DNA from 3 places in the Fervidobacterium riparium genome. Region 1 is predicted to be linked to each of the others. Evidence: riboswitches for the same ligand, from Rfam matches in the RefSeq annotation. Region 1 holds a riboswitch; each other region holds the start of a gene.
The links. Region 1 has a riboswitch for cobalamin ahead of IB67_RS06565 (ATP-grasp domain-containing protein). Riboswitches for the same ligand answer to the same signal wherever they lie in the genome.

Region 1 (10,368 bases):
ACTTTTTGCCTTTCTTCAACCTCTTCTCAACCATTGTTTTTCTGACCTTAGCGCTCTCGGTTATGTGTCCGTATTCATCGTGTTCATCGCTGTCGACCCTTACTAATCCTTTACCGTAACCCGGAATACTTCTTGGAGAGATTCCATCTTCGGTTAGAAGGTAGCGTTTGTAATTCTCATCACTCTTCACTACGTAGCGTTCTATCTTTACTTCTGGCATTTCCTCCACATTGTAGAACGAATCGAGGAAGTATTCATCGGTGAGAATAAAGACTGGAACTTGATATTTATCCGCGATATTGAACGCTTTTGCACTAAGTTCATATGCTTCGCACAAGTTGCCAGGAGCGTAGATGACTCTTGGAAAGTCTCCATGCCCTGAGTAAAGCACCAGATTCAAATCTCCCTGTTCAGTCCTTGTCGGTAATCCAGTAGCTGGACCAGGTCTCTGACCAAGATGGACAACGATAGGAGTCTCTATCATTCCTGATAAACTTATCGCTTCTGTCATAAGTGCGAAACCACCGCCAGATGTTGAGACCATAGCTCTTGCACCTGCATACCAAGCTGCGATAGCCATGTTTGCCGCAGCAATTTCGTCTTCAGCTTGGTCAACCAATATACCGTACTGGTTTGACAATCTTGAAAGTTCGGTGAATACCGTAGTGGCAGGCGACATCGGGTATGAAGAGATGAAGTTACAACCACCTGCGATGGCACCCTTAGCCACTGCTTCTGAACCGTTCAAGAGATACTGTTTCTTAACCTTTTCGTTTGGCGTTATCTCGAATTTCAAACCAAGTGACTTACCAATTTCGTAACCTTTAAGCGCTGCGTTGACATTACCTTTCACAACTTCTTCATTTTTCTTTGAGAAATAGGCGCTGATATTCTTCACCAAAGCATCCTCGCTGGCGTTAATTATCCCTGCCAAGACGCCGATGGCGACAGAATTCTCGTAAATCTTATTCCCAAAACTCTCAGCTATCTCTTCGAACATGAGCGGTATCGAGTTCTTCTCTTTTTCCACATATCGCCCCTCTCCGATGATAATCGTCTCTTCTGTAATCCTTTCTCTCAGTCTTTCAATTGCATTATCGTTAAGTGGAACAAGTACGTCGATTCTGTTCACAAAAGCCTTTACAGGTTGTGATGCTATCCGGATTTCAGTTGAGTTGTTTCCGCCTCTTACTCTCGACATGTACTCTTTTGTAGCGAATACATGAAAGCCAGAGTCTTTAGCAACTCGTGTCAATATGTGCTCGACAGCTTGAATTCCCTGACCAGCCGCACCGCTCAGTACGATTGATATCTCATTTCTCTTTTCCATACTTACATCGCCTCCAATATACTTTCAAAGACTTTCTTGTTTGATTCAAAAACTTTTTCATTCATCAGATCCTCCATAGCTTTTAAATAGTGTTCGGTTTTGACATTCGGTATCAAATTATTCTTAGCTACGACTGCCAGTAATGATATGTTTTGCATCCGTACATCCGGCAAATTGTACTTAGCTCTGAAGAGTTTAATATTCCGTTCTCTTGCGACGATTTCTAATTCTTCATTTTTCAATTCTCCTTCTCTTCCCAGTCTGACAGGTAATGGTTGCCACGATGTATCATAATAGACCAACGTACCACCGTCTTTTAGGTAATTCATAGCTCTACCTGCCTCATGCCTTTCAAGTGCTAAGACTAAATCAACATCACCTGACATCGTCAGTGGAGAATTAACGTCTCCGATTCCTATATGCGAAGACACGACACCACCTCTCTGAGCAAGTCCGTGTGTGTCAACCCCTATGCAATTTTGCCCGCTGTAATCTATTGCACGTATGAGCACTTCGCTGAGAAGTCCTATTCCCTGCCCGCCGACACCGATGAGATAAATATCGAATTTTCTCATTTTGTATCACCACCAACTTCAAATTTCTCGAGTTCAAGCGCACCTGAAGGACAAACAGGAATACACGAGCCATCACCAATACACAAGTCTTCATGTACGAAAATACTCCCGTCATCTGCAATTTGGAACGACGGACATGCGAATTTGGAGATACAAACTCTTGCAAGAGTACAGGCATTTGTAACCTTCATTTGCGGTACCTTGACAATACCCTTCCGTCTTCTTTCCCTTGTGAATTTCAACATACACGGGTGCTTTGCTATGACGACGTTGAACTCCGGCGTTGATAGCGCTGTCTTCAAAATCTCTTCAAGTTTATCTTGTTGGTAAGTGTCAACTTCCCATATTTGCTTTACGCCAATCGCTCCTAAGATGTTCCTAATTTTCATTGCCTTTCCTGGATGGTCTTGGTGACCGGTCATGGCTGTTGTACCGTTTTCCATAACAACGAGTGTAAAGTTATGCCTATTGAATACAGCATTTATGATTCCAGGAATTCCTGCATGGAAGAATGTGGAATCGCCAAGGAAAGCCACGATTTTTCTCTCAGTGTTGAACAAACTCAAACCCGAAGCAGTACCAGTTGAGTGCCCCATCGAAAGTAGCACTTGTCCGACGTTGTATGGTTCTAAGAATCCCAACGTGTGACAACCGATATCTGCAACCGATATGTCATACTCGCGGAGGATTTTAGAAAGCACGTAAAAGACAGGTCTATGACCACAACCTGGACAGAGTTGTGGTGGCCTTGAGATGCTTCTAACTCTATATTCTGGAACTTTAATTTCTCTTACCAATTCAGGTATGAATTTACTCATTACTTTGAATACCTTTTCCGGTGTGTATTCGCCAATCCAATCTTCCATATCTTGTTTTCCGACAATCTTCACGTTTATACCTTCCTCGAATGCAATCGCCTTAACTTTTTCCTCGATGAAATCATCGAGCTCTTCAAGTATTTTGATCACCTTATGTGACCTAAGAAACTTTACGATTGCCTTTCGTGGGAATGGATATACCATTCCGAGCCTCAATATGTCAACTTTGTTTTTATTATCACCGAGTACATCGAGCAGTGAAAGGTAAGGTAACCCTGCGGTTATAATTCCAATCTCGCTACCGTTGTTTAAAATGTACGCGTACTTTTCGGAAACTTCTTCCCACTTCCTCAATTTTTCCAGTGCACGCCTCTTCATAACTGGTACGTTTTGCCCTATTGGGATGTACGGTCCAAGATTTTTGGGGTCAAACCTATGAGGTGTTAATTCGGTTTGTTTGTAAATTCCAAATTTGACTTTTTGCTTGAAATGGGCTGTGTGGGTTGTAAGGCGGAGGATTACAGGAGACTTGAATTCTCTTGCGTATTTAACCGCTTCGATGAACATGCTATAAACTTCTTGAGCGTCTTTTGGTTCAAACAAAGGTGTATATGAAAGTCTTGCGTAATGTCTGTTATCTTGCTCGTTTTGAGAACTATTCGCACCCGGGTCATCGCCTATTACAACAACCATACCCCCTGGTATCTCCATCATGCTTAACTGTACAAACGAATCAGCTACAACATTCATACCTACGCTTTTGAAAAAGACACACGATGTGTATCCATTCACCGCCGCACCGAAGGCGACCTCAAGGGCTACCTTTTCATTCGTGGAAAATTCGAAATAAAGCGGGGACTTTTCTTTTGGAAGTAGATTAATCGTTTCAGCTATCTCAGGTGTTGGCGAACCAGGGTACGATGTAACTACTCTAACGCCACTTTCAATCATTGCTCGCACTATCGCTGTGTTGCCAATAACAATCTCTGAAAAAGGTTCTTCTTGGAGTAATAATTGACCCAAGTTTTTCATACAACCACCCCTTATCTTCACTTTCTAATAAAAAGAGTCCGAATATAACTAAATTAGGTGTAACTTATTATAACATAAAAAGATAGACTTTGTCTACATATAAATTTTATATCGTTTTTTGAGAAATAGTGAATATAGTATACAGAAGATTTAAGATGAAATTTAGAAAAACAGTTATTTAAATCTTTATAATTTTCAAAATTCGACTATTGGCAAGTATTGAAAGTTTCATCAAGTCACCATATGATATTAGTGAAAAATCATACTGAATCTAAATATCCCCTACCTTAGAGGTGCGAAAGCTTAAAAGGGAACACCGGTGCGAATCCGGGACGGTCGGGCCACCGTGAGTGGGGACGAAACCTGCACAATGCCACTGGCTAATTCTCAAAAGGCTGGGAAGGCGCAGGGAGTAGGATGATCCACAAGTCGGGAGACCTGCCTTTAAGGAATGGGCGCCCCAAAAACCACAGATTTTTGGGGTATTTTTCTTTGAAAATTTTAAGGGGAGGCGAGAGTATGAAAGTGCAAGAGTACGTTGCGAAGGACATTTTGAGAGCCGAAGGAGTGGGAGTTCCGAAAAGTATTCTGATTCTTAGAAATTCAGACTTACAAGACTATGTAGAAGCACTAAAAAAATTAGGATTTCCTCAGGTGGCTAAAGCTCAAGTTCTTGTAGGCGGAAGGATGAAGGCTGGAGGAGTGCTTGTTTCAAAAACCATTGAACAGGCAATAAGTAATGTGAGTAAGATTATGGACAGCGAAATAAAAGGTGAAATTCAGGAAGGGGTTCTCGTTGAAGAATTTGTTCCACACGAAAGTGAACACTATATTTCGATAACGATAGATAGAAGTCTAAGAGACATCGTTTTTGTATATTCGAGTCATGGAGGAATAGATATCGAAGAGTTTACGAAGACTCATCCAGAAGAAGTTGTAAAAACAAAAAGAGTAAACGATTTACCACTTGAAGTAAGAGCTTTTGCAAGAAGACTTTATGACATATTCGTTAAGTACGACCTGACACTGCTTGAAATAAATCCGTTCGTTGAATCTAATGGTTATTACTACGCACTTGATGCTGTTTTCCACGTGGACGACAGCGCGCTCTACCGTCAGTGGTGGGCGGGAGAGTCTTCCGTGGAAGATTCTTTCGTGGTACTCGGCGGTGACGTTGGTGTCATCGGTTGTGGAGCAGGTATCGTCATGGCCACAACAGATGCACTCACTGAACACGGGTTCAAGCCAGCGAATTTCTGCGATATCGGCGGTGGTGCAACGGCTGATACACTTTACAGTGCGTTGACAAAGGTGCAAAAGATAACAAACAAGGCTGTACTGAACATATTCGGTGGAATAACCGACTGTCTTGAAATTGCAAAAGGAGTTACCGAATTCAAAACCAAAAATCCGGGTTTTGAGATATACATAAGACTTTCAGGAAACAATGAAATACTAGCCAAAAAGCTTTTAGAAGAGAGTGGAATCGTATCAGCCAATGACATGAAGGAACTTATTGAATCTGTAGATAGGAGAGTTAAAGGAGTGAGAAGAGATGTTGTTCGCGAATGAGAGAGTTTGTGTATATGGAGCTACTGGAAAATACGGTAGTTATCATCTCAAAAGAATGCTCGAGTACGGTACAAATGTTGTCTGTGGCGTGAGTAAAAATAGGATAGTGAAATCGATAGAAAACATTCCAGTTGTAGTATCACTCGAAGATTACGTTTCCAAATTGGGACCAGTAGATACAGCTATTCTTTTCGTGCCTGCACCAAGTGTCTTGGAGGCGTTTCAAGATGCTGCTTCGAACGGTGTAAAGAACTGCGTGATTATAACCGAGCATGTTCCAGTACATGACACATTGAAAGTTTTAAAACTTGCGAAGTACCAAGGTATAAATGTTATAGGTCCGAACTGTCCGGGGGTTATACACCCATTAGAAAAAGTGAAAGTCGGAATAATGCCAGAACGGTATTTCAAACCCGGTAAGGTGGCGATTATCTCAAGAAGTGGAACGTTGATGTATGAGACAGCAAAATACCTGAGTGATGGTATTGGAGTAGCGGTTGGATTAGGACTTGGCGGAGATCCAGTTGTTGGTACAAATGTCTCAGAGGCGTTTGATACTGTAAAGAAATTGGGGTATGATAAAGTCTTAGTGATAGGCGAAATCGGTGGTGAAGATGAGATAAGTGGTATTAAACACGCTCTTAAGATAGGTTTTCTTCCGAAAGACATAGTTGCTTTCTTTGCAGGGAGGCATGCACCGGAAGGAAAGAAAATGGGGCACGCAGGTGCTATTGTTGAAGGAGAAAAAGGAAAAGTACAGTATAAGGAATCAATACTGAATGAGATGGGAATAAGGGTGGTGAAATTTCCGTGGGAAGTAGGAAACGCTTGGCTGAACTAACAAGAGAGTACGTTTTATCATCGCTCGGAGTATTTCTCACAGCACTTGGCTTGGTAATATTCTTGATTCCCAATAATATAGCAGCTGGTGGTGCTTCAGGCTTAGCGATAGTTCTGAACAAATTCTTGCCAATATCGGTTGGTATATGGATGTACATAATAAACGCTACGCTATTTTTGACCGCATTTTTGATAATAGGTTTTGACTTCAGTTTCAAAACGATATACTGTACATTTTTGCTGAATTTTCTCATAGATTTATTTGACAGGGTTATTCCAATGTACAAGTATCATGGTAGCGACATGATCTTGGCTGTCTTCTTTGGCGATATACTAACAGCCGTTGGTATGGCTATCGCCTTCTCACAGAACGCATCTACAGGTGGTACAGACATTATAGCCAAGATTCTTAATAAATTCTTTGGAGCGCCTTTTGGTATGTCTATACTCTTTCTCGACTTTGCCATAGGTCTTTCAGCAGGACTGGCTTACAACATAGATACTGGTTTATACTCTATTCTTGCCATTATCGTCAATGGAACAACAATTGACTTTGTTATGAAAGGTCTCGAACTATCAACGAACCTGTGGGTTGTTTCAGAAAAAGCAGACGATATTAAAAGATTTGTGCTGAACGAGCTTGAAAGAGGTGTTACAGTCTTTGAGGCAAGGGGAGGATACACAAATCAATCTAAGAATGTTCTAATGATAGTTATAAAAAGGCGCGAGTTACACGAACTTACAACTGCAATTCGAACAATCGACCCGAAGGCGTTTTTCTTCGTCAACGAAGCCCGGCAAGTGTATGGTGAGGGTTTCAAAGAACTCGTGTAAGTAGTTTATCAATCCAGCATCCCTTCCCAAATCTCGACATTATTGTTACTTTCTTTTCCCTCTGACACAAGACGTGTCAGAGGATTTTTTTGAAAAACTATTGACATAATAGGGTACTTGTGTGATATAATACAAGCAAAGTAAAGCATACGAAAGAAAGGAAGAGAAAGTCGTGTTATACGTTCGAAATTTTTTGATAAACATTGTTGAAAACGAAAATATGAGCATAATTGACAACAAGATGAATAAGAAAGCTAAACGCAGCTGCCCGCTTACTGGTGGTCAGCTTGCGTTTGGCATGGAATAAAAACGCAGGCGATTAAATATAAACCACCATAGGCGGGCTACAGTAAAAAACTGTAGCCCGCTTTAATTTTATAATACCATCAAATTTTGATAGAAGGAGGGTGCTTTTATGGGATTAAGAGTAGGCGTTGTTGGAGCAACCGGTGCGGTAGGAAGGAATATGGTCGAGGTACTTGAGAGTAGTGGTGTTGATATTTCAGAATTCAGGCTCTTTGCTTCGGAAAGGTCAGCAGGTCAAGAAATTCCATTCCGAGGTACAACAGTTCGTGTAGAAGTATTAACGGAAGAAGCGATGAGAGAAGGTTTTGATTACTTGCTTTTCTCAGCTGGTGCCGATGTTTCAAGACGATATGCACCAATTGCAGCCGAGGTAGGTACAACCGTTATTGATAATTCCTCCGCTTTCAGGATGGTGTCAGAAATTCCATTGGTTGTGCCAGAAGTCAATGGAAAGTTACTTAAGGGGTATTCGGGAATAATAGCAAACCCAAATTGTTCCACAATCCAAATGGTGTTGGCATTGTACAGGGTGCACGATAGGTATCAGCTACACGAGATATTCGTCTCGACTTATCAGGCAGTATCTGGCGCCGGTTACAAGGCAGTACGTGAGTACGAAAATCAGCTTAACGGAGAGAATACACATAACGTATTTCCAAGGCAGATTGCACATAATGTGATTCCCTTGATAGGTGATTTGAGAGATGACATCTCCCAAGAAGAATGGAAGATGATAAATGAAACAAGGAAGATTTTAAATTCAAATTCAATTTCTGTCTTTCCAACAACTGTTAGAGTTCCAGTTCGAATAGGACATTCCGAGAGTGTTATTGCTCGCACACTATTCCCTATTATGAGCAAAGACGACCTCATAGAAACGATTGCCTCTGGTGAAGATGTTATTGTCCACGATGATATAATCACCCCTCTTGAAATTGCCGGTGATGATTACACACATGTTGGCAGAGTCAGATTATTTGATGCACATACTTTTGGAATTTGGGTTGTTGCGGACAATTTGAGAGTCGGAGCGGCGACGAACGCTGTCAGAATATTGAAATTACATTATCAATTGAATTCGAAGACTACTGAGAATGCGGGAGCTGTCGAACGTGTTGAAAGTATATAAGTACACAGCAACAGGAAATAGTCTTGTGATTGTGGATGCTACACAAATAAATCTAAACGACTTACAGAAAGAGGAAATAGTACTTGAAGTTGTTGAAGATAGAGACGGTGTTATTTTTGTCGAAAAGGCTGATGAATCATATTTTATGGACTACTTCAACAGAGACGGCAAGCGTGCATCGTTCTGTGGGAACGGTTCAAGAGCTTTTTTGAAGTTTCTGATGGAACACTTTGGTTTAAGTGGGAAGGTATCGATTAGGACGAACGCTGGCTTGTTAGTTGGAAGAGCAGACGCTGAGATATCGGTCCAAATGCCAAAGCCAGTTTTCGAAAAGATGCTCTTGCCAGAAGAACTCGCTGGATTTGAAGGAGCTTTTATAACGGTTGGAGTACCGCACGTTGTTTTGAATGTCGGGGCAGATATATGGGATTTTGACATGGGAATTGCACAAGAATTAAGACACAAGTTCAACGCAAATGTGAACGTGTTCAATGTTTTAGATAGCAAGTTGTTTGAGGTTAGAACGTTCGAAAGGGGTGTTGAGCGAGAGACTTTATCCTGTGGCTCGGGAACGACTGCAACGGGTTATTTCATCAAGTACTACTTAAACAAGGATACTTTGATACCCGATAAGCTGGTGGCTAAAACAAAGGGAGGAATTTTAACTCTATCATTCGAAAGTGATGGTATCTACTTAGGAGGGGGTGTTGTAAATGAGTAAGATGTTTGAAGGCGTTGGAACTGCTATAGTAACTCCATTTAAAAACGGTGAAGTTGATTACGAGGCTTACAGAAACTTAGTTAGGTGGCAAGTTGAAAGCGGAGTAAAGGCAATAATCGTTGCAGGAACCACAGGCGAAGGGGCGACTTTGACTATCGAAGAGAGGGAGCGATTGATTCAGATAACTAAGGAAATCTGCGAAGGTAAAGCACAGGTAATTGTTGGAACAGGAACGAACGATACGCATAAATCTTTGGAATTATCGCTGAGTGCGGAAAAAAACGGTGCAGATGCGGTACTCATAGTCACTCCGTATTACAACAAACCAACTCAAGAAGGACTGTATGCTCACTATAAGTACTTATCCGAAAGAATAACTCTGCCAATAATAATCTACAACGTACCTTCAAGAACTGGAGTAAACATCGCACCAGAAACCGTTGCAAGGCTTGCGGCGGAGTGCAGGAATGTAAAGGCAATAAAAGAAGCCAATCTGGATATTGCTCAGGCTGATGAGATATACAGGCTAACTAAAAACCTTGATTTCTACATATACTCAGGTAACGATGATAGAGCATTCCACATGATATGCGCCGGTGCAAAGGGCGTTATTTCTGTTGCATCGAACGTTGTGCCAAAGGAAATGGTTGAAATGGTTGAAGCTTTATTCAGAGGAGAATTACAGAACGCTCTGAATTTGCATGTTAGATTGGTTCCACTCTTCAAAGTCCTGTTCATCGAAACAAACCCGATGCCAGTTAAGGGAGCGCTTCATATCATGGAAAGAATCCAAAACGAATTCAGACTACCTCTCGTGCCACCGAAAGAATCAACTATGGAAAAGCTTAGAGCAGTTCTGAGAGAACTGGGAGTGATATCATGATCGGTCTAAAATACGGCATCGTTGGTTTCCGCGGAAAGATGGGAAGGGAGATTTTCGAGTATTTTTCAACGTTTGGCGATGAGTGTGTGCTTAAGAAGGATGTTGATTCATTCGAGCAAACAGACACACCGCAGGTGATAATAGACTTTTCCTCTCCAAGCGCTTTGGAAGAGACTGTAAAACTTTGCAGAGAACACAAGATTGCTCTTGTACTTGGGACAACAGCTTTGGAAGAAAGGCACTTCGAAATGCTAAGAGAATTGGCAAATGAGGTTCCAGTCGTCCAAAGTTACAACTTCTCAACGGGAATAAATATTTTGCGCAAGAT
Region 2 (10,368 bases), 920 kb from region 1:
CTGCCTTTCCGACTTCATTCTCTCAAAAACCGCTTGCTGGTTTTCTTTTGGAAGGTCTGTGTGTTTAATTCGCACGTCCAATACTTCAATGCCAAATTCGGAGAGGTTCTTTCGGGCAAAATTAGTTATAGCCGACAAGTACTGCCTTTCGCCCGTCACTATATCGTCGAAATTGAGCTTCGCGAGTATGTTCCTCAGGCCAGAGTAGATAACATCGTCTATTCTTGATAGTGCTAAGTTTGGTGTTTTGACCGATTCGATGAATTTCTTGGGGTCTGAGATCTTCCATATCGCATATGAATCTACAAGCATTGTTTTCTTATCGAGCGATATTATCTTTTCAACAGGAATATCGTAGATGTAGTATCTTTTACTCAGCCTAACGACGTTGTCGATGAATGGAGAACGAAAGTATATGCCTGGTTCGGAAATAACGCGTCTTATCTCTCCAAATCGCAACACTATGGCATATTGAGTTTGATCTACGATGAACAGCGATAAAGCTGCCAGAATTAATATCACTACTGCGAAAATGCTTACAGAAATTATTGTCGTAATCCTTTTCATTTTGAACCACCACCTAACAGGTTGTCGAGATTGAGGAACGTGATTTTTTGAGAATCATCCAATGTTATTATAGTTCTCGCTTTTGGCAATACCTGTTCGAGTGTTTCTATTCTGAGCCTTGTTTCTGTGATTTTTGGAGCTTTCTTGTACTCGTTGAGGATGCTCAAGAATCTTTGTGTTTCACCGGTGGCTTGGAGAATCTTCTCTTGTGCATATGCTTCCGCTTCAAGGATTATCTTCTTAGCCTCACCTTCGACCTTAGGAATGAGGTTGTTTGCGTATTTTAAAGCTTCGTTGATGTATCTTTCCTTATCTTGCTTGGCGTTGTTTACATCATCGAAAGCAGAAATCACTGGAGCAGGCGGAACAACTTCCTGGAGCAGTACATTAATCACATAGATTCCTACGTCATAACTGTCGAGAAGTTTTTGGACTATTTCTCGGACCTCCGAAGAGACTGTATCCCTTTCAGCAGTCAATATTTCATCAACGGTCCTTCTTGCGATGCGCTCTCTTAACGCGGATTCTGTAGAGAATTTGACAAGCGCTTCAGGATTATCAACCTTGAATGCGAATTTGATAGGATCACTTACTCGGAACTGAACTACTGCCTCAACTGAGACAATATTTCCATCTTCTGTTAGAGCCAGGGCTTCTTCCTCTTCGCTGGCATATTGACCTGGTCTCACCGTTCTGAATCCAATTTCCTGTTTCCTCACAGTCTGAACGTCGACTATGACGTGCGACTGGAATGGATAAGGTGCGTGTGCGTGTATACCAGGTCCTGTGGTATGTGAGTACTTTCCAAAGGTCTTGATTAAAGCAACTTCTGAAGGACCAACTTGATAGACCCCCGTACCAAAATAAATAACTACAAGTACGATTAAAATAGTTAGCAAGATAGTACTTCTTTTGGTGCTCATGTTTGTCACCTCTCTATTTGTATGTTCAAAATCATTATACCACGCATTTGGAAAAAAGCAGGTGTGAAAGACTCTTGAAGAACGCTCAGAAATTCTTATTGCCGTTCTTCAATTTGAGCAGAACGAACATGAACGGTGCACCTATGAGGGAGGTGATTATTCCAACAGGGATTTCAACGGGGTTGAGCAATGTACGGGCTAATGTATCGCAGATTGACATGAGCATGCCACCTAAGAGAATGGTAGCAACGATGTTGTTCCTGTGTTTCGGACCAGCTAACGTTCGTGCCATGTGCGGGACTATCAATCCAACAAATCCTATAATTCCTGTTTTTGAAACGAAAGCTGCGGTAACGAACGCACCAAGCAAGTAAAAGAGCCATTTTAGAAGCTCAACATTGACTCCCAAACTCTTCGCTTCTTTCTCGCCAAGTACCATTGCATCGAGCTGTCTGCTCATCATCATCGATAGTACGGCAAGAGTTGTTAAAGAAATTGCTGGTAGCACAATATCAGTAAATGTGATTCCGGAAAAAGAACCAAAAAGCCAGACGTGGCCTGTTACGAGTGATCTATTCGCTATATTCAAAAGGAGCATGCTCCCTGCCGAGAACATAGTGCTCACGAGTACACCGCTTAGGACTAAATGTACGGTAGGGACTATGTTGCCCTTTCTCGCAAGTGCTATAGCCAGCATAGATGCTACTACTGCGAATATGAAACTCATTGTTGGTATACTCACGTGAGCGATAGAGTTGACAATGAAGTATATGCCTAAAAGAGCACCGAAACTTGCACCAGCAGACGTTCCGATAAGATATGGGTCAACAAGTGGGTTTTTCATTATCGCTTGAAATATGTTACCTACAAGTGCCAGTGCTGAACCTGTGAGCGTTGCCATTAAGACCCTCGGAAGTCTTAAGTGCCAGAGCATGTAGCTTTCTGGAGAGTCTGAGTTTATTAATTTTATGGCTTTGATTGGGCTAACATATACCGTCCCAAAAGAGATATTGATGAGAAAAACAAATAAGAAAAGGACAGGGAGAAGATATCTCCCTGTCTTGATTAAGAGAACCCTTAACTTAGTCAATATTATTTTCCTCCGTAGAAGAAGTTGTAGAATATATCCAAGTATTTAAAAACATGAGGTGCTGCCTGACTAATTTCGTCTCCGTCAATTACAAAGACCTTTCCATTCTTAACTGCTTTCAGGTTTTTCATTATTGAATGGTTCTTCACTGTTTTTTCAATTTCTTTTGGATCTCCATAACCGCCAATGACAATAACATCAGGATCTTGTTTAACAAGCCATTCCCAGCTGACTGAAAGCCAGCCGTTGTTTCCTGAATAAGGAGCCGCTATGTTCCTTCCACCAGCGATAACGATGAGCTCGTTCACATATGAACCAGTACCAGCGGTCCAGAGCTCTTTGGCTTTTTCATCTGGAATTGTTATCGTGAAGAATACAGTTGGCCTGTTTTCTAATGGTATTTTTGATGTCTTTTGTCCCATTTCAGCCATCTTGTCTCTTAACTCTTGTGATATTTTGTCAGCTTTAGCCTTAATGTTAAAAACTGCGCCGAGTTGTCCAACGGCCTTTATGATATCAGTCAATGTGTTTGCATTGAGAACGTATGCAGTAAGATTTGCTTTCTCAAGTTTCTCAACTTCTGGAAATTGGAATCCGCCAAATGTGAACACAATATCTGGTTTTAGCGAGTAAATCTTTTCAATGTTCAGTGGTACCATGTTTCCGATGTTTTCAGCCTTTCTGTAATTATCCCATGCTGTGACTCCAACTATTCTGTTTTCAAGTCCAAGGGCCTGCAAGTATCTTGTTGCGCTCGGTGCTGCGGATACTACCCTTCTTGGTGGCATCGGGATGTTAACGATACGTCCAGCATCGTCTACGACTGCTATCGCTAAGGATAAGACAGTGCTTAAGAGTACAAAAAGTGCTAAAAACCTTCTCAGTGTTCCAGACCTAAACATAGCAAAACCCTCCCTCTTTGCAAAAATTTGTTGCCATCCCCAGGCGTCGTGGTGGATGGCATACCTTCCTCTACACATCAGGTCTCCCGACTTGTGGATCATCCTACTCCCTGCGCCTTCCCAGCCTTTTAAGAATTAGCCAGTGGCACTTTGCAGGTTTCGTCCCCACTTACGGTGGCGGCCCCGTGCCGGATTTTCACCGGTCTTCCCTTGAGTGTGTAAAGGGAGGTTATTCTTATTTCGTATTATACTACACCCTTTTAGCTACAGCAACTGCCCTTTTCGTTCTTCTGTATCCCAACGTCTGTTCTTAAAGCTGTCTTTTTTATGTATATGACGTTTATCACGCTGTATATGCCTGTGATGAAAAGTATAGCGTCGGCAAGGCTGAGCTTGTATACTTCATCGCCTATTATCAGATTCGAAAAAGATATCAAGTACGCGAGCAGAACATAACCTGCGGCGATTGAAAACAAAATGCTCCCTACGTAAAGATGTGCGACTCTGAATGAGTAATTCGCCGTGCCATACTCGCGAAATCCGAAGAAAAAGACCATTGAAAAGCTGAGTATAACGAGTGAGAATATTATCTCGTCACTAAGAAGATACGATATGAAGGTGATGAGTGATAACACAAGCATCGTTAACAACATCCTGTTCAGGCTTCTCATATGATCACCCTTCCGATCGTGTATGTGATGAAAGCTAAGATGTAAGATATGCTTAGGCTATATATCACTGCAAACGCTGTATATTTCCAGCTGTTCGTTTCACCTTTTATTGCAGCCAGTGTTGCAAAGCACGGCATGTATCCGAGGACGAATACCATTAACGAAGCAGCAACGACCGGATTTAAGTGAATATTAGACGCATTCTCGTAAAACTGAGACAGAGAAGATACAATGACTTCTTTAGCAACACCGCCAAATATGAGCGCTGAAACTATTTGCCAAGTGTAGTTAAGAGGTGCGAATATAGGTTGCAAAAACTTACCAAGCATCGAAACGTAGCTGTTTTCTATGTTTGCTGGATCAGGGAAGTAACTAAGTGCCCAAATTACAACACTTGATACGAATATTATCGTTCCTGCTTTCTCCAAGAAGTGCCTTCCTCTGTTCCACATGTACGTAGCAACGTTCGAAATCTTTGGAAATCTGTACCTTGGCAACTCCATGACAAGCGGAACGTTTTGTCCTTTTAGTACAACCTTGTTTATGATTCTTGACGAGAGAGCTGTCAAAACGAGGCTCAGTACGTATATAGCAAAGAATGCCTCAGCTTTATGGTTCGGGAACGCGACGCTTATGATTAAAAGGTATACGGGAATTCGCGCACTGCAACTGATGAATGGCGAAACTAAAATTGTTGTAACTCTTTCTCTTTCGTCAGAAAGCCCGCGAGCTGCCATAACTGTACTAACGTTACAACCAAAACCAAGTAAGAGAGTCATGAACGAACGGCCCGTGAGCCTCAGCGAATACATAATTCTGTCCATCAAAAATGCGATCCTTGGTAGATACCCACTCTCCTCCATTATTCCAAGTGCGAAGAAGAGTGCGAAGATACTCGGGACAAACGCGAGAACACTTCCTACGCCATTTATTATGCCTTGAGAAATAAGCGACGAAAGCATCGTTTCCGAGCCAATCATTTCTGAAAGTTTTCCGAATAAGAATTCAAGAAGTCCGACAAGGGGTTCGGAGACTTTGAAGGTAAAATTAAATGCAAGGTACATAAGCGCGAGGAATATCGGGATACCAATGAATCTATGAGTCAGTACGTGATCCAGAGCCTCAGTAACCGTTAATGCGCTGTCGGTTTTCTGGAAAGCCTTTTGCAAGACGTCGTTTATGTACTCGTACTTGATCGAAGGTATTTTTGTAGCAAGTGAGTCATCTGACTTTTCAGGATTGCTATTCATATTTGAACTCTGAAGTTCTTCAGACTGGCCCTGTTTTTGACAATCTTTGCTCAAAAACTCAGATACGAACTTGTCCCCTTCGATAACTTTTATGGCAGTGAATCTTTTATTGAAACCTTCCATCACGCACTTTTCTACTTCAGAGATCCTTTCTTCGACCTCTTTTCCGTAGTCTATTAATAAAGGTCTTGTGGGTTTTTTAAACGCAGATACGATCTTCTGTTTAAGTTCATCAATACCTTCCCCGGTGTGAGCTGACGTAAGGATAACGGGCACTCGCAGAAATGTCTCGAGTACGGCTTTATCTATTTTGTATCCGCCCTTTCTTGCCTCGTCAATCGCATTAAACACCGCAACGACGTTGAGTTCCAATTCTAATGCTTCGAGGAGTAAAAACAATCCCTGTTCAGGGCTCATACTATCGATTATTACTACCGTCACATTTGGCGGAGAAAAGAGCAGATAATCTCTCGTCACTTTTTCATCTATCGACGTGGCTGTCAGTGTGTATACGCCAGGCAAATCAACAAAATGAAGAGTGTAGCCTTCATACGTTGTGGCACCTTCTATCCTCGATACCGTAACACCGGGCCAGTTGGCGACGTACTGCCTCGCGCCAACCAACCTGTTGAAAAGGCTTGTTTTTCCTACGTTTGGATTTCCGAGTAGTCCTACTGTTATGACCATTACTTACCACACTCCTGACGTTTTTCAACCTGTAGAGATTCTGTCATCTTGTAATCTTTGACTGGTACAACATAGATCTTTGAGAGTTTCCCAAGTCCTATGTCATAAAGACCAGTAGGTGTCTTCACCCTTCTGTCTGGTAGTAACAAGAGCTTTGAATTTTCAACTATACCACATTTTTCAAAGAATCTTCTTGCCATAATCCCGGCTCTCAGTTCTTTGACGATGTATTCTCCGGGGGCAACGTATGAAAGTGGTAAAGAGCTCTCCTGCTGGAGCTTCACCTCAATCAGCTCAGCTTCTGATTGCCTAAGTGTTATTATCTTGTTGAACACTTTGTACATGCGTGGGTCACCCATCGGTGCACTCCTGATAACTGTTATGCTCACTCCAGGCAAGATACCTATAGCTCTCAGTCTTGGAGAAATTTCAGATTCACCAACCTTTTCAACAATCGCTTCTGCACCAACAGGTACTTCTGATAATCTCATAATTCACCCCCACTTTCAATTATCATTAAAGAAATTGAGAATCAATCTCAATAATATGATACATTAAGAGTGTAATGATGTCAATAATTTTTGAGAATTTTTTCTCAAATCCATTCTAATAAAAAGTATTGTTGACCACGGGAAGTTATAGTGCTAAAATAACAGTATACTTTTGCATGAGCGTTATTGTGTCCTGTTGCTAATTACAGAAGGTGTTTTAAAGTTTCACAAGTGTAAGTCAATTTATACGAAGTGGGGGGAAGAGTATGGAGATGAGTAAGGAGAAGTTGTACGAATTTATTGAAAAGAACAAGGTAGGATTTATTAGGTTACAGTTCACGGATATCAACGGGACGATGAAGAACGTTGAAATACCTGCCGATGAGATTGACAGTGCATTGTCTTCAGGTATTATGTTCGATGGCTCATCAGTTGAGGGTTTTGCAAGGCTACACGAATCAGATATGTATCTTAAACCAGACTTGAGAACCGTTGCAATGCTGCCGTGGACATTCGACGGACGAAGGAGTGCAAGGATTATCTGCGATGTGTACAACAATCCTGAAACACCGTTCGAGGGTGACCCGAGATACAGATTGAGACTTGTGGAAGAGAAAGCGAGGAAGATGGGGTTCATTCCATACGCAGGTCCAGAGGTGGAGTTCTTTATCCTTCCAAGAGCGAATGGAAGACCGGTTTTCGAATTTCTCGATAATGGAAGCTACTTCGATTTGTTACCGGTAGATATAGCCGAGGACATAAGAACGGAAGTCTCAGTGCACCTTGAAGAGATGGGAATTGATGTCGAAACAACTCACCACGAGGTTGCTCCATCTCAGCACGAAGTTGATTTCAGATACGCAGAGCCTATTGTTGCTGCTGATAATGTCCAAACCGTTAAACTTGTTATCAAGACACTTGCAATTAGGAATAATCTTTATGCAACCTTCATGCCTAAACCATTCTTTGGCGTAAATGGAAGCGGTATGCACGTTCATATGAGTCTTTTCACACTCGATGGGAAGAACGCTTTTTACGATGAGACTGCGCCTGATGGTATTTCTCAAACTATGAAGTACTTTATTGGTGGATTAATTGCACACGCACGTGAGATAACCGCTGTCACAAATCCAACTGTTAACAGCTACAAGAGATTGGTTCCTGGATACGAGGCACCTGTAAACATAGCATGGAGTAAAGGTAACAGAACCGCTTTAATAAGGATTCCTAAGGCAAGGGGAAAGGCTACAAGGCTCGAGTACCGTGCACCGGATCCGTCATGTAACCCTTATCTCGCATTCGCAGTTATTTTAGCAGCAGGATTAAACGGTATAGAGAATAAAATAGAGGCACCTATGGCAGTTGAGGAGAATATATACAAGATGACAGAAGCGGAAAAGCAAAAAAGAGGTATCAACAAACTTCCAGCAAATCTTAAAGAGGCACTGATCGAAGCAGAAAAGAGCAAGTTAGTAAGGGAAGTATTGGGAGAGCATGTGTGGGAGAAGTTCCTGACATTAAAAGAAAGAGAATGGTGGGAATATTCAACAAACGTTTCTGAATGGGAGAGGAAGAGGTACGAAAACATATAGTCTCGGCAGTTTTCTGCCAACAACACCTGAAGAGTTAAGAATAAAAAACTTAGATATCATCTTAGTGACGGGTGATGCCTACGTGGATCACCCGTCTTTTGGCGCTGCATTACTTGGGAGGTATCTCGAATCTCACGGCTATAAGGTTGGAATCATCGCACAACCTGAGAATCCTCAAGATATAGAGCGACTTGGAAAGCCTAATCTGTTCTTTGGTGTCACTTCGGGTAATGTCGATTCCATGGTGGCTAATTATACCGCATCAAGGAAAAAGAGAAAGAGCGATGATTATACACCAGGCGGTGTCAATAACAAAAGACCTGATAGAGCTGTAATACAGTATGTGAACTGGATAAAACAGGTTTTCAAAGATGTCAAAGTTGTTATCGGTGGTATAGAGGCAAGCTTACGTAGATTCGCACATTATGATTGGTGGAGTGATAAGGTTAGGAAATCGATATTAATCGATTCAAAAGCTGATATTCTTGTGTACGGCATGGGGGAACGCGCAATACTCGAAATCGCAAAGCGTCTGGAGAACGGAAAAGACCTCGATAACATACGCGGCACGATGGTTTGGAAAAGTTCAATACCGCAGAATATACAAAACGCAATTTTCTTGCCTACGTTCGAAGAGGTTTCGGTTGATAAGAAACTCTACGGTGAAGCTTATAAGAAAGCAGTGTTCTTCACAGATCCATACAAAAATTACGTTTTAGTACAAAAGCAGGATAACAGGTACGTAATCCAATATCCGCCTGCTTTGCCATTAACACAGGAAGAACTCGATGAGCTGTATTTACTCCCTTATACAAGGCACGTGCATCCATTTTACCTTTCCAAAGGCGAAGTAAAGGCTATAGAAACGGTGAAATTTTCAATAACAGCGGTTAGAGGTTGTTTTGGTAATTGCTCGTTCTGTGCAATCACGAATCACCAGTCGACCCATGTTGTATCAAGGTCTGTTGATTCCATAATCGAGGAAGCTAAAATACTCACAAGACTGCCTGATTTTCGGGGCACGATTGTTGATGTTGGTGGTCCCACAGCAAATATGTATGGGTTATCTTGCCAAGTCAGGAATTCAAAAGGTCAGTGTGAAAAAGGTTGTCTGCATCCAAGCGTTTGTAAACTGTCTATTTCTGGCGAACAATTCGATAGTGCGGATGCGTTCATATCGCTGCTCAAGTCAGTCAAATCGGTGCCGGGTGTAAAACACGTCTTCATAGGTTCGGGTTTGAGACACGATTTGATACTTGCATCTTCAAAGGCTGATTACATAATAAATGAGCTTGTGGAATTCACTTCAGGTCAGCTAAAACTAGCACCAGAGCATGCACATCCAAAGGTATTAAAATTCATGCACAAACCTTCAGCAGAACTGTTCTTGGATTTCAAAAAACGCTTTGAAGATGATGCAAGACGAAAAGGACAAAAAAAGTATGTGATAGGCTATTTCATCGTCGCACATCCCGGTGAAGGACCAGAAGAAAATAAATACCTTCGCGAGTTTATCAAGAGAAACCTGGGTTACATACCACAGCAAGTTCAGATATTTACACCAACCCCAGGAACGCTCAGCACGACCATGTATTATACTGGTTTCGATCCGTTCACTGGGGAAAGTGTTTATGTAGAAAAGAGCGAGAAGAACAGAAATTTGTACAAAGAGAATATTATTAACCTAAGAAAATGATGATTTCTTAAATGAAAACTTTCTCAACGTATGGACTTGTAAACGCTCTTAGTGCGCAGCCATAACTCATTCTAAACCTTACTATGTCCCCTACTTTGAATTCTCTATTGCTCTCGGTTGTGTCAACTATAAGGTGGTCGCTTGAAGCGTGGAGTATTTGAAGCCCATCTTCAAGAGGTTTTAATCCATCTGGTTTAACATCTTGTTCGCCGACAGCAAGTATTACTCTTTTTCTGTATCCTCTATCTTCAAAGTGTGGCGTTCTTCCAAACGCGTCTTTTCCTATTTCTCCTACTGGGACTGATGGCTTGTAATCCACCTCGATAACTTCTGCCTCTAATATCACGGTATCTTGTCTTAGGTATGGTATATCCCTATCACCAGTAGCATCGGTTCCGAGTATTATGCCTTCTCCAACCCTGAATTGGTTTATGCCTTTTGGCAATTTTCTATCCTCGAGCAATTTCAACGTCACTGTACTGCCACCACTAACAATTAA
Region 3 (10,368 bases), 230 kb from region 1:
TCTAATCTTTTTTGACAGCCGAAGGATTCGTTCGTAATCTAATCGACGGTTGTCAAAATCGACTATACTAACTTTATATATTTTGTTTTCATTAAATTGTGCAACGCGTTCGTATTCTCCGTAATTTGGAGTTGGAATGATTACCTCAGCATCTTCAAGCGATTTGAAGCCGATAATTTGCAAAACCTCAGTAGCTCCGGCGAAGATTTCGCAATCTTCACCAAAGACATTTTTAAAATCCTCTTCAAGCCATTCTATATAAGTGTATTTCGATGAGTACTCCTCACCAAGTTTAAATATACCCTTCAAAAAATCGGGTTTTAAAGGATTGATTGAAACTGAAAAATCAATTATAGTTTCTTTGTTTATTCCACCATGAAAAACGCTCATATGACGCCCCCAGCGTTGAGTAATATTCTCACTGCATAAGAAAGAAAGACTATGAATAACCATAATGAGCAAATGTTTTTATACAGCTTCAATCCACGCTTCAAATCACTCTTTTCTGGAAGTTTCCCTTCAAATCTATACATACCGATTTTTTCAAATCCAACGCTCAGTACGCCGGCAAACGCACTCATCGGATAAGTGCCGTTTATTTTCAATCTCCCGTAGAGCTTGATGTATTTGAGAGCATTACGAAAATTGAACAGTGAAATAATCAGTGCACTTAATCTTGCGGGAATGTAGTTTGCAACATCATCAAGCCTTGCTGGAAGTTTCCCAAACCATTCATACGTTTGATTTCTGTACCCAAACAGCGCATCGTATGTGTTAATTATTCTATAGACCACAGCACCAGGCAAACCGAATAGCAAAAAATAGAAAATGGGCGCTACAACTGAATCATTGAAATTCTCTGCTAAGCTTTCGAGTGCTGCCGAGTAGAGATGCTGCTTTGATAAGTTTCTTGTATCTCTGCTAACAATCATGGAAACATTTTGCCTTAAGATTTTTTCATCTTCTACATTACATCTTTCAACATGCGTATAAAGGCTCTTAATTGCAAAGGTTGATTTAGTAAGGTAAGAACACAGTACTATGTAGATAAGGTAATAATTAGATCTTAAACCAAGAACAAAAAATATTATGCTCAGCCAAAACGAAATTTCGAAAATTTCTGAGACCATTCCTAAAACAAATCTTTCGGAAGCGCTACTGCATCTTTGAGTGTGCTTGTCAAAAAACTTACTTAGAAATCCAAAGTATACAACCGGATGAATGGCTGTTGGATATTCTCCGAAAATTATGTCAAATGTGACAGCAATAGTTAGTGAAATTACATTATCAATTGTATTATCCCAAAGGAACATATAAGCACTCCCACATTGTTAGAAAATTTATTCACTATGTTTGTTAATCAAAAATTGAGAAAGCAAGTAAAATGAATAACTGTGCAATCAAACAAGTACCCCCAATGACATCGCCCGTAACTCCACCGATTTTTCTTTCGGATATTGAATTAACCACGATTGCTACACTGATAGCAATTAACAATGACAAAACGTATCCCACGTAGCTCAAAAAAATTAAAGGAAGCGTAAATAGGATTCCAACGAGATTTCTTTTGCTCGTTGGATAAAGTAATGCACCAAGCCCTTTGTTCTTTGCAGGTTTAGAGAAAAGAATTAAAAGAGTCATCGTTAATCGTCCAAAGACAGAAGAAAATAACAGAGCGTATGGTGGAACAAGAGAAAATAGTTGATAAAAGACGATAACGTATAACGTGCCATAAAAAACAGCAAAAGGTCCAACATTTCCTTTCGACATTATTTCGAGTCTTCTTTCAGCATTCGACTGGTTCAAAAAACCGTCGAACATGTCGAGAAGTCCATCAAAGTGAAAAAGATCGAAAAGATAAAAACCTGCTGCAATTGAAATTACTTTGACTAATAAACTTCCACCTACGTTGGGAATAAGCCTGCTTAATGTCGCCCCCGATAGATAGATACTTCCAATGAGGTATCCAACAATAGAGAAATATTTTGGTACTTTCCGAATATCTCCAGCGTCTAACTGATATCCCTTCATGTTAACGGGTATACGAGATATAAAGCTCAAAGCTATCATAAACTCTCTCACGAACACCATGAGAAGATTGCCCCCTGCAGCTATTTTGTTTTAAGAACAGTTCGCTCAAATAGTGTTATAGAGTCTATTAAGTCATCTAAATTGAAAATCTCAAAGCATATAAGACTGATTTCAGAGATTCTCCTTCTTCCTAAAAAGTTGATAACATCTTCAAGCGTTTTTTTATCAAGCTTTTCGTGGTCTTTTCCACTGTGCACACCCATCATGTGAATTTCGTTTATTTTATCAATCAACTCCATTGGGAATCTTTCACCAAGAAAATGGTGCCCAACATCAAAAGTCATCTTTTCGTAGGGCAAGACCTTTTCCTTCAAGTTCTCAACCGAAACATCTTTGCTTGCAACTTTAATAAACTCACTTATGCCATCTATTGGATGCACTACATAATTCAGAATTTCCAAATCTGATTTCCTCAGAAAATTGTAAGCACTAATCATGTTTTCTACATTGTTTGTTGGCAAGTGGACAGTATATTTCAGACCATACTTCCCGGTTAGTTTTGCTAAATATTTAGCTTCCTTTTCTAAAAGCTCCTTGGTTTCATCGTCCCATGTATAGACCAACAGTTCAACAAAGTCAACTAAATGTGCCAAAATCCTTGCATTCTCGTAGTATGTTCCAGGTATGACCCAAGAGGTGCTACCAATAAGTTGCTTGTTCGCTGTGCTCATCTTATCCTTACCTCAATCCCACTGAAGAGTACGTAAACCTCGTTTGATATGCCTGCAAGTCTCGAATTGAGCCTTCCAAGTGTTTCTGCGTACTGTCTTGCAAGTTTGTTTTCAGGTACTATTCCGAAGCCAACTTCATTTGTGACTATAACAACATCATAATCGACAGTCTCTAAGATATTGATCAGATTTTCAGTGTAGTTTTCCACGTCGTAATTGTAATGGAATAAATTGCCGAGATAAGTCGTAATGCATTCAATTAGTGCAACGTCATAACCTCCACTGAGCTTTTTTAATACTTTGTGTACTTCCACAGGTTCTTCGAATGCATCAAACAATGTTCCGCGTTCTTTTTTGTGCCGTTCTATGCGCTCTCTCATCTCATCGTCAAATGGTACACTTGTTGCTATATATGCCCTCTTAGAGTAGGGCTTTTTCAATATGTAATTTTGTGCAAACGTGCTCTTGCCAGATTTTACCCCGCCGGTTATCAATGTAATCATACAGGTTGGTCTTCTCCTTTCGAAACGTTCGCACTTTCAAAAGTCGCCATTTCTCGAATCATTTTGATCGCAGCTTCTATGATTGAAATGGAAAGCACAGCACCTGTTCCTTCGCCGAGTCTCATATCAAGATCCAGAATTGGTCTCAAACCAAGTTTATCAAGAATCACTTTGTGTCCCTTGACTTTTGATTTGTGTCCTGCGAATACGTAGTTCAAAACTTGCGAATTTATCTTCCACGCGATTAAAAGCCCTGCTGTTGTTGGGAAACCATCGATGATTACGGGAACGCCTTCCTCAGCTGCTTTGAGTATAAACCCAGCCATCTGTCCAATACAATATCCACCAACCTTCTGCAGAACATCAATCGGATCATTAGCGTCTGGGTCATTAACTTCTAAGGCATATTTTATCGCTTCTTTCTTTTTTCTTAATCCTTCTTCATTCAACGGTGTTCCAATATCTAAGATTTCGTCAAGCCCAAAGCCTAAAGCCACTGCTACTGCAGAAGCGGTTGTTGTGTTTCCGATTCCCATATCACCGACAACAAGTAATTCTGCTCCTTTTTCTATTGCTTTGTCGGCGATTTCAGCACCTTTCTCGATACATGCATAAGCTTGCTCTTTTGTCATCGCAGGTCCTTTAGTAAAATCTTTCGTACCGTAGCCTATCTTAGCTTTTATTAACCTTTTGTGCTCAATGTCTACGTCTACTTTGACACCTGAGTCAACCACAAAGACATCTGCACCAACGTGTCGAGAAAAGACGTTAATTGCAGCACCACCGTTGAGAAAATTTAGAATCATCTGATATGTGACCTCTTGCGGATATGCGGAAACACCATTTTCTGCTACTCCATGATCTGCCGTAAACACGTAAACTTCTTTCCTTTTTGGGAGCTCAGGGATAACCTTTCCTTGGATTAATCCCATCTTCAGGGCGATTTCTTCGAGATAACCTAAGCTTCCGACGGGTTTTGTGAGGTTGTTAAGTCGGTTCACTATAGCACTTTTCAGTTCATTTGAGAAGGTTGCATTAATGTTGAAATTCAAGCCTTTCCTTGTGATTTCCATAAACTTTTCCCCCTTTATATACTTTAGAAATTAAAAACAAATTTTCCCGTAAAGCCCGAGCTTTCGGGAAAAACAATCCCCATTTGCAAAGGTATCCCGGCTTGCGGATCACCCTACTCACCACGCCTTCCCAAAAGCTAAGCTTTCAGTGGCATATTGTGGTTTTCGTCCCCGCTTACGGTTGCTGGGCAGCCTCGGATTCTCACCGAAGTTCCCTTTGCAAAAGAGTGAAATCTATTTACTTTCAAAAAGCATTATACAATATTTTCAGAAATGAACAATCTTGACAATCGCACGATAACGAACATTAGAATCGAAAATTTGACAATAACTGTATTTCTCTATATTCAGCACTAAATATTGTACATATTTGCTTTTGACAATACTACATTTTGTTAACTATAATCTTTATAAGCAAAATTCTACGAATGGGGTGATAGTTTTGTTTGTATTTGCATCGTGGAGTGGAGGAAAAGATTCTGCCTTAGCATTGTACTATGGTATGAAAAAGTACGGTAAAGTTGATTGCCTTTTTACTATGCTTGATGAAGACTGTTCTTCTTCAAGAGCACATGGTTTTGGCAAAGATATACTTGAAAAACAAGCTTTATTAATAGGGACAAAATTGATAACAAGATGCAGCAGCTGGGAAAGTTATGAAGAGAACTTTCTTGATTTTTTAAGTAACCACGCAAAAGGAGGAATCGGAATTTTCGGTGATATTGACTTACAAGAGCATCTTGATTGGGTAAAAAGAGTTTGCAGCGTTCATAATGTTACTGTAGAAGAGCCTCTCTGGAAGAGGAAAAGAGAAGTGATTTTAGAAGAGTTCTCAAACTTGGGATTTAGAGCTCTGATTGTATCTGTAAAGAAAAACTTAGGTATTGATGAAATCCTTGGTAATGAACTAACGAACAGAGAGACACATAGAATTCTTGAAAAATCCGGTGTCGATATCTGTGGTGAGAATGGTGAATACCATACGCTTGTCTATGACGGACCAATATTCAGCTCTCCCCTTAATTTCTACGTTGAAGGGCTCTACGAAGACGACAATGCAAAGCGACTAAAAGTTAGAGCGAAACAACTTTAATGGAGATGATAATATGAAAAAAGGTTCATTAATGATTCAAGGTACATCTTCAGCGGTTGGTAAATCTATAATCACACTTGCGCTATGTAGATATTTTTCGAATAATGGTTACAAAGTCGCACCGTTTAAGTCTCAAAACCTCTCCTCTGTGTCGTTTACTTCCAACAGCGGTCAAATCTTTGCATGGGCTCAAGCGCTCCAAGCTTTTGGAGCTAAAACTAAACCAATTGAGGAGATGAATCCTGTATTAATCAAGCCGGTCGGCGGAGGATACAGTGAGGTATTTTTGCTTGGCAAGAGCTTGGGAAGATTACATTATACGGACTACAATCGGAGAAAAACATTTTTGTGGAGAAAGATTAGAGAGGCGTATAACACTCTTTTAGAGAAACATGATATAGTTATTGTGGAAGGTGCAGGAAGTCCCGTCGAGCTTAACCTTAAAAAAGGTGATATTGTAAACATGAAAGTAGCTAAGAGTTTTAATATACCAGTGCTAATCGTTGGAAATATACATCTTGGCGGAGTTTTTGCTTCACTATATGGAACATACAAACTACTATCAAGAGCTGAACAAAAGCTTGTCAAAGGATTCATCATAAACAAATTCAAAGGCAGTAAAGAACACTTAGGCGATGGACTGAAGACTCTTGAAAAATTGACTAAAGTTAGGACTGTTGGTATTGTTCCATTTATCGATCACCATCTTGAAGACGAAGACGATGCTGGAAAGAGTTCAAAAAACATTGAGAAAAACATGGACTCATCATCTTTCACAGATGAACTTGATAGTGAAATAGAATGTATATCAAAGATCATTTGCGATAATTTAGACATGGTTTATATAAAAGAACTTCTATTTAGGGGGGATAGAATATGGAATTAATTCTCATACCTTATCCAAAAGTTGTGAAACAATGTAGCGGTTATGTTGGGCTTGGTACAAGGATTGCAACGACTTTTTATCAGGTTGCTCCAAACAGTGTTGATAAGTTAACAAAATTCTTAGGACAAGAACTAAGAAGATTAGGATTCGAATTATCAATGGATAGAACTGAAGCTTTGATACTTAATTTGTCAGTAAATCCAGACGTAGTTGTAGATCAACAAGGGTACAAGATGTTTGTGGAAGAGGAAATAAGCATTTACGCTAACGATGATGTTGGGCTTTTTTATGGCGTCCAGACACTCTTACAACTCTTCAGAAATGTGGCAGAGACTAAACAATTACCAAAGTTGTACATCCATGATTATCCTGACATACTGAACCGCGGTGTAATGCTCGACATCAGCCGAGATAGAATACCAAAAATGGATACGTTGAAAGTTTTAGTTGACAAATTATCTCATTTGAAAATAAACCAACTACAGCTCTACATGGAACACACATTTGCATACAAGAACCACAGAGTTGTTTGGGAAGAATATTCTCCATTAACCGCCGAAGAAGTAAGAGAATTAGATGAATATTGTAAAGAAAGACACATAGAGCTCGTGCCGAACCAGAATACTTTTGGCCATATGGCAAAGTGGCTCATACACGACGAATACAAATATTTAGCTGAAGCACCAGATGGTTTTGAAACACCATGGGACACTAAATTTCTCCAACCATTTTCGCTTTCTCCCGCTGTTCCCGAATCTATCAAACTTGTTGATGAGATTTTGCAGGAACTCTTACCAAATTTCTCGAGCAACAAAGTCAATATTGGTTGTGATGAGACATTTGACTTATGTCAAGGTAAATCTAAAGAACTTTGCGAAAAGATAGGTAAGGGACGTGTGTATCTTGACTTTCTCTTGAAAGTATATAATATAGCGAAAAAGCACAAACAGACAGTTATGTTCTGGGGAGATATCATTGAAAACCACCCAGAATTGATTGAAGAATTACCGAAAGACATGATAGCTATGGTTTGGGGATATGAGGCTGACCACCCATTTGATGAAAAGTGCAAATTGTACGAGCAAAGCAACATTTCGTTCTATGTGTGCCCAGGTACTTCAACTTGGAATTCATTTATCGGCAGGAGCAAGAATTGTATAGAGAACATCAAAAATGCGATATCGGCTGCTAAGAAATATCATGCTAACGGTGTTTTAGTAACAGATTGGGGAGACCATGGTCATTCTCAGCACCTACCATTTTCGTGGATAGGTTTTGCGTATATGGCTGCACTGAGCTGGAACTATACATTGGATGACAGCATAGAGAAAGTTCTTAGAGCAATAGACATACATGTATTTGAAACAAAAGAGGAAATAAGTAATGTAATTTTTGAACTTGGGGAAATTTGCGATAGATTACCATACACTCCTAATGGCACTCCATTCTTCTACACATTCTTGTATCCTGAAAATGTGATGAATTATGCTCAGAAATTCCGACAAAAGACGATAGAAGATGTGAAAAGTAGCTTAAACAAATCTCTTCTTAAATTAGAGAAGCTTAAGGAAAACAATAATCTTAAGGAAGTTGTCGAACAAATAGCCAATAATGTGAAGCTCGCAATCATGGGAATTAGAACTATTGAATTACTTATCAAGTACGGTACAATAGAGAACGTTGAGGACAAAGAATGGGAAAGATTTGAAAAGGATCTTGAAGACATACTTGAAGAGTATTCAAGAATATGGTTAAGATTAAATCGGACTGGTGGATTGAAACAAAGTTTGGAAAAATTGCGTAGAATAGAAAGAGTAAGAAGAGGGGAACGACCATATTTAGTTTTCTGATTGAGGCTATTTCATATGATTAAGAGAAGACACGTTATATACATACTTCCTATTGCTTACATAATATTTTCACTTTTTATTCCTTTCATCCTCAACCTCCATTTTTCAGGAGGTTTTTCGCTCGATGCACTGATAGACAACGCTTCAAAGATCCGATTTACTATATTTCAGGCTCTTCTTTCCTCAGTTTTGACTGCTTTACTCGGACTTCCAGGAGCTTACCTTGTCGGTAGAACGAAGATACATCCGGTTATAAGGCGCACATTCAGAGTGATGTCAAGCATTCCATTTGTCCTTCCCGGTATAACAATGGCAATAGGATTTTTCTTAGTGTTTGGGAAAAACGGCGTGTACACAAGATTTCTCAATACTTTTGGCTTAGATGTTAGGATACTTTATACCTTCAGCGCAGTTTTACTTGGTCATGTTTTTTATAACTTTCCACTCTTTATTCGGATTGTTGGCGAGGCTTGGGAGAATATAGACGGATACGTAATTGAAGCTGCGAAAGTTGATGGTGCAAGTGGTTGGGAAATATTTTCTAAGATTGAAATTCCGATGTTGTTGCCATCTATTCTCAGAGCTTTCTTTTTAACTTATATATACACTTTTACAAGCTTTTCCGTTGTGCTTATCCTTGGTGGAATTCAGTTCTCAACATTAGAAGTTGCGATTTACATGTACTCGCGAGTAACGTTTGATTTTAGAGCAGCAGCAACGTTGATGATTTTCCAAATTATACTTATATCTTTTATCGGTTATTTTACATCGCTTAAGCGTGAGGTTCATGAGAAGCACCACTATAGACACTTGGACAATTTTCCGAAGTGGGGTTATGTGTTCTTTACAATCTCAGCAATCCTGATATTTATCCCTCTTGTTTACTCAGCTTTATCAGGTTTTCTCGACTATTACGGTAAGTTCTCTCTCGAGAATTTCAAACTGCTATTTTCAGAGGATATATCGTACTTAACGGGTGCGAGTTTAAGCGAAGTTGTAAAGTACACGCTTGTAATCTCTACGAGCGCATCTATTTTGAGCATTCTTGTCAGTTTATTTGCCGGTTATTTCTCAGTGCGTGGAAAGAGGTTACAATATATCGTATTGATACCTGCGGCTATGTCATCCGTATCGCTTGCTTTTTCGTATGTGCTCATAGATATTCCAGTTTTGCTCAAAATAATCCTTGTCCACTCGCTTATAAATCTTCCCATATCATTTGGCATAATAGAATCTGGCTGGAGGAATATACCGCAAAATATAATTGATTCAGCGAAAATAGATGGCGCAGGAACTTTCAGATGGTTTTCAAAAGTCGCATTCCCACTTATGAAAAATAGCATATTTACAGCCTTCGTTTACTCATTTACAATTTCTGTAGGTGAGACATCCGGAACTCTAACATTAGCTGAGCCACCAATAACCACATTCGCAGCCGTTGTTTTTCGATTAATGAGTTCAAGAAATACTGAAATTGCGATGGCATTAAATACATTTTATTTCATATTCGTCGTTACTTTGTTCATAACAATAGAAGCCTTAAGGAAGGAGGAGCATTGATGATTCTTTTTGGTACAGGTGGTATCCGCGGTATTATGAGAGAAGGAGAATTTGATGAGAAGACTGTAGCTGTTGCCTCAAAAGGCGTTGCAGAGTACATGAAAAAGGAAGGATTAAAGAAGGTACTGATTGCATATGATACAAGGAATAACTCTGAAAAGTTCGCCAAGATAAGTGCTTCCGTGTTTGCAGGCGAAGGTATGGAAGTTTACATCTTTGATGAACCTGTACCAACGCCTGTTTTGTCGTATGGGGTTCGAAAATTAAAGATGGACATGGGGGTAGTTATCACAGCGAGCCACAACCCGCCAGAATACAACGGGTACAAAGTTTACACATCAAACGGTGTGCAAGCGGTTCCTGAAGTTACCGATATACTTTCAGACTTAGTCGAACAAGCTTGGAATCAGCCAATAAATGCCATTGAAAAGTACAGTATTTTAGGAACAGACATCCTCGATGAATATATAGATGAGTTGGCTGAACTTATCAACGCGGATCTTAGAGGTCTACGGGTTGTTTACTCCGCACTTCACGGCACTGGTACAAGATTCGTTCCAAGACTTCTGAGAAAAATGGGTGCTGAAGTTATAGAGGTTCAGGAACAGATGAACCATGATGGGAATTTTCCAACTGTGAAA

Region 2: it holds a riboswitch for cobalamin, as region 1 does, so the genes downstream of both, IB67_RS02145 (ABC transporter substrate-binding protein) here and IB67_RS06565 (ATP-grasp domain-containing protein) in region 1, are expected to answer to the same signal.
Region 3: it holds a riboswitch for cobalamin, as region 1 does, so the genes downstream of both, cobT (nicotinate-nucleotide--dimethylbenzimidazole phosphoribosyltransferase) here and IB67_RS06565 (ATP-grasp domain-containing protein) in region 1, are expected to answer to the same signal.

Annotation. Positions count from the first base shown of each region.
Region 1 covers NZ_CP009277.1:1,399,669-1,410,036, reverse strand. The annotation lists gene IB67_RS06580 (2-oxoacid:acceptor oxidoreductase subunit alpha) at 1-1,330, opposite strand, end outside; gene IB67_RS06575 (2-oxoacid:acceptor oxidoreductase family protein) at 1,333-1,905, opposite strand; gene IB67_RS06570 (thiamine pyrophosphate-dependent enzyme) at 1,902-3,755, opposite strand; cobalamin riboswitch at 4,030-4,215, shown strand; gene IB67_RS06565 (ATP-grasp domain-containing protein) at 4,275-5,327, shown strand; gene IB67_RS06560 (succinate--CoA ligase subunit alpha) at 5,311-6,168, shown strand; gene IB67_RS06555 (YitT family protein) at 6,138-7,001, shown strand; gene IB67_RS06550 (hypothetical protein) at 7,174-7,308, shown strand; gene IB67_RS06545 (aspartate-semialdehyde dehydrogenase) at 7,417-8,436, shown strand; gene dapF (diaminopimelate epimerase) at 8,420-9,157, shown strand; gene dapA (4-hydroxy-tetrahydrodipicolinate synthase) at 9,159-10,040, shown strand; gene IB67_RS06530 (4-hydroxy-tetrahydrodipicolinate reductase) at 10,037-10,368, shown strand, end outside.
Region 2 covers NZ_CP009277.1:479,600-489,967, forward strand. The annotation lists gene hflC (protease modulator HflC) at 1-567, opposite strand, end outside; gene hflK (FtsH protease activity modulator HflK) at 564-1,490, opposite strand; gene IB67_RS02140 (FecCD family ABC transporter permease) at 1,576-2,580, opposite strand; gene IB67_RS02145 (ABC transporter substrate-binding protein) at 2,583-3,482, opposite strand; cobalamin riboswitch at 3,542-3,716, opposite strand; gene IB67_RS02150 (hypothetical protein) at 3,743-4,153, opposite strand; gene feoB (ferrous iron transport protein B) at 4,150-6,090, opposite strand; gene IB67_RS02160 (FeoA family protein) at 6,090-6,581, opposite strand; gene glnA (type I glutamate--ammonia ligase) at 6,854-8,173, shown strand; gene IB67_RS02170 (YgiQ family radical SAM protein) at 8,139-9,869, shown strand; gene IB67_RS02175 (alanine/ornithine racemase family PLP-dependent enzyme) at 9,877-10,368, opposite strand, start outside.
Region 3 covers NZ_CP009277.1:1,167,075-1,177,442, forward strand. The annotation lists gene IB67_RS05355 (aminotransferase class I/II-fold pyridoxal phosphate-dependent enzyme) at 1-390, opposite strand, end outside; gene cbiB (adenosylcobinamide-phosphate synthase CbiB) at 387-1,313, opposite strand; gene IB67_RS05365 (adenosylcobinamide-GDP ribazoletransferase) at 1,357-2,091, opposite strand; gene cbiR (cobamide remodeling phosphodiesterase CbiR) at 2,112-2,762, opposite strand; gene cobU (bifunctional adenosylcobinamide kinase/adenosylcobinamide-phosphate guanylyltransferase) at 2,759-3,265, opposite strand; gene cobT (nicotinate-nucleotide--dimethylbenzimidazole phosphoribosyltransferase) at 3,262-4,338, opposite strand; cobalamin riboswitch at 4,409-4,600, opposite strand; gene IB67_RS05385 (Dph6-related ATP pyrophosphatase) at 4,781-5,431, shown strand; gene IB67_RS05390 (cobyric acid synthase) at 5,445-6,317, shown strand; gene IB67_RS05395 (beta-N-acetylhexosaminidase) at 6,308-8,167, shown strand; gene IB67_RS05400 (ABC transporter permease) at 8,183-9,727, shown strand; gene IB67_RS05405 (phospho-sugar mutase) at 9,727-10,368, shown strand, end outside.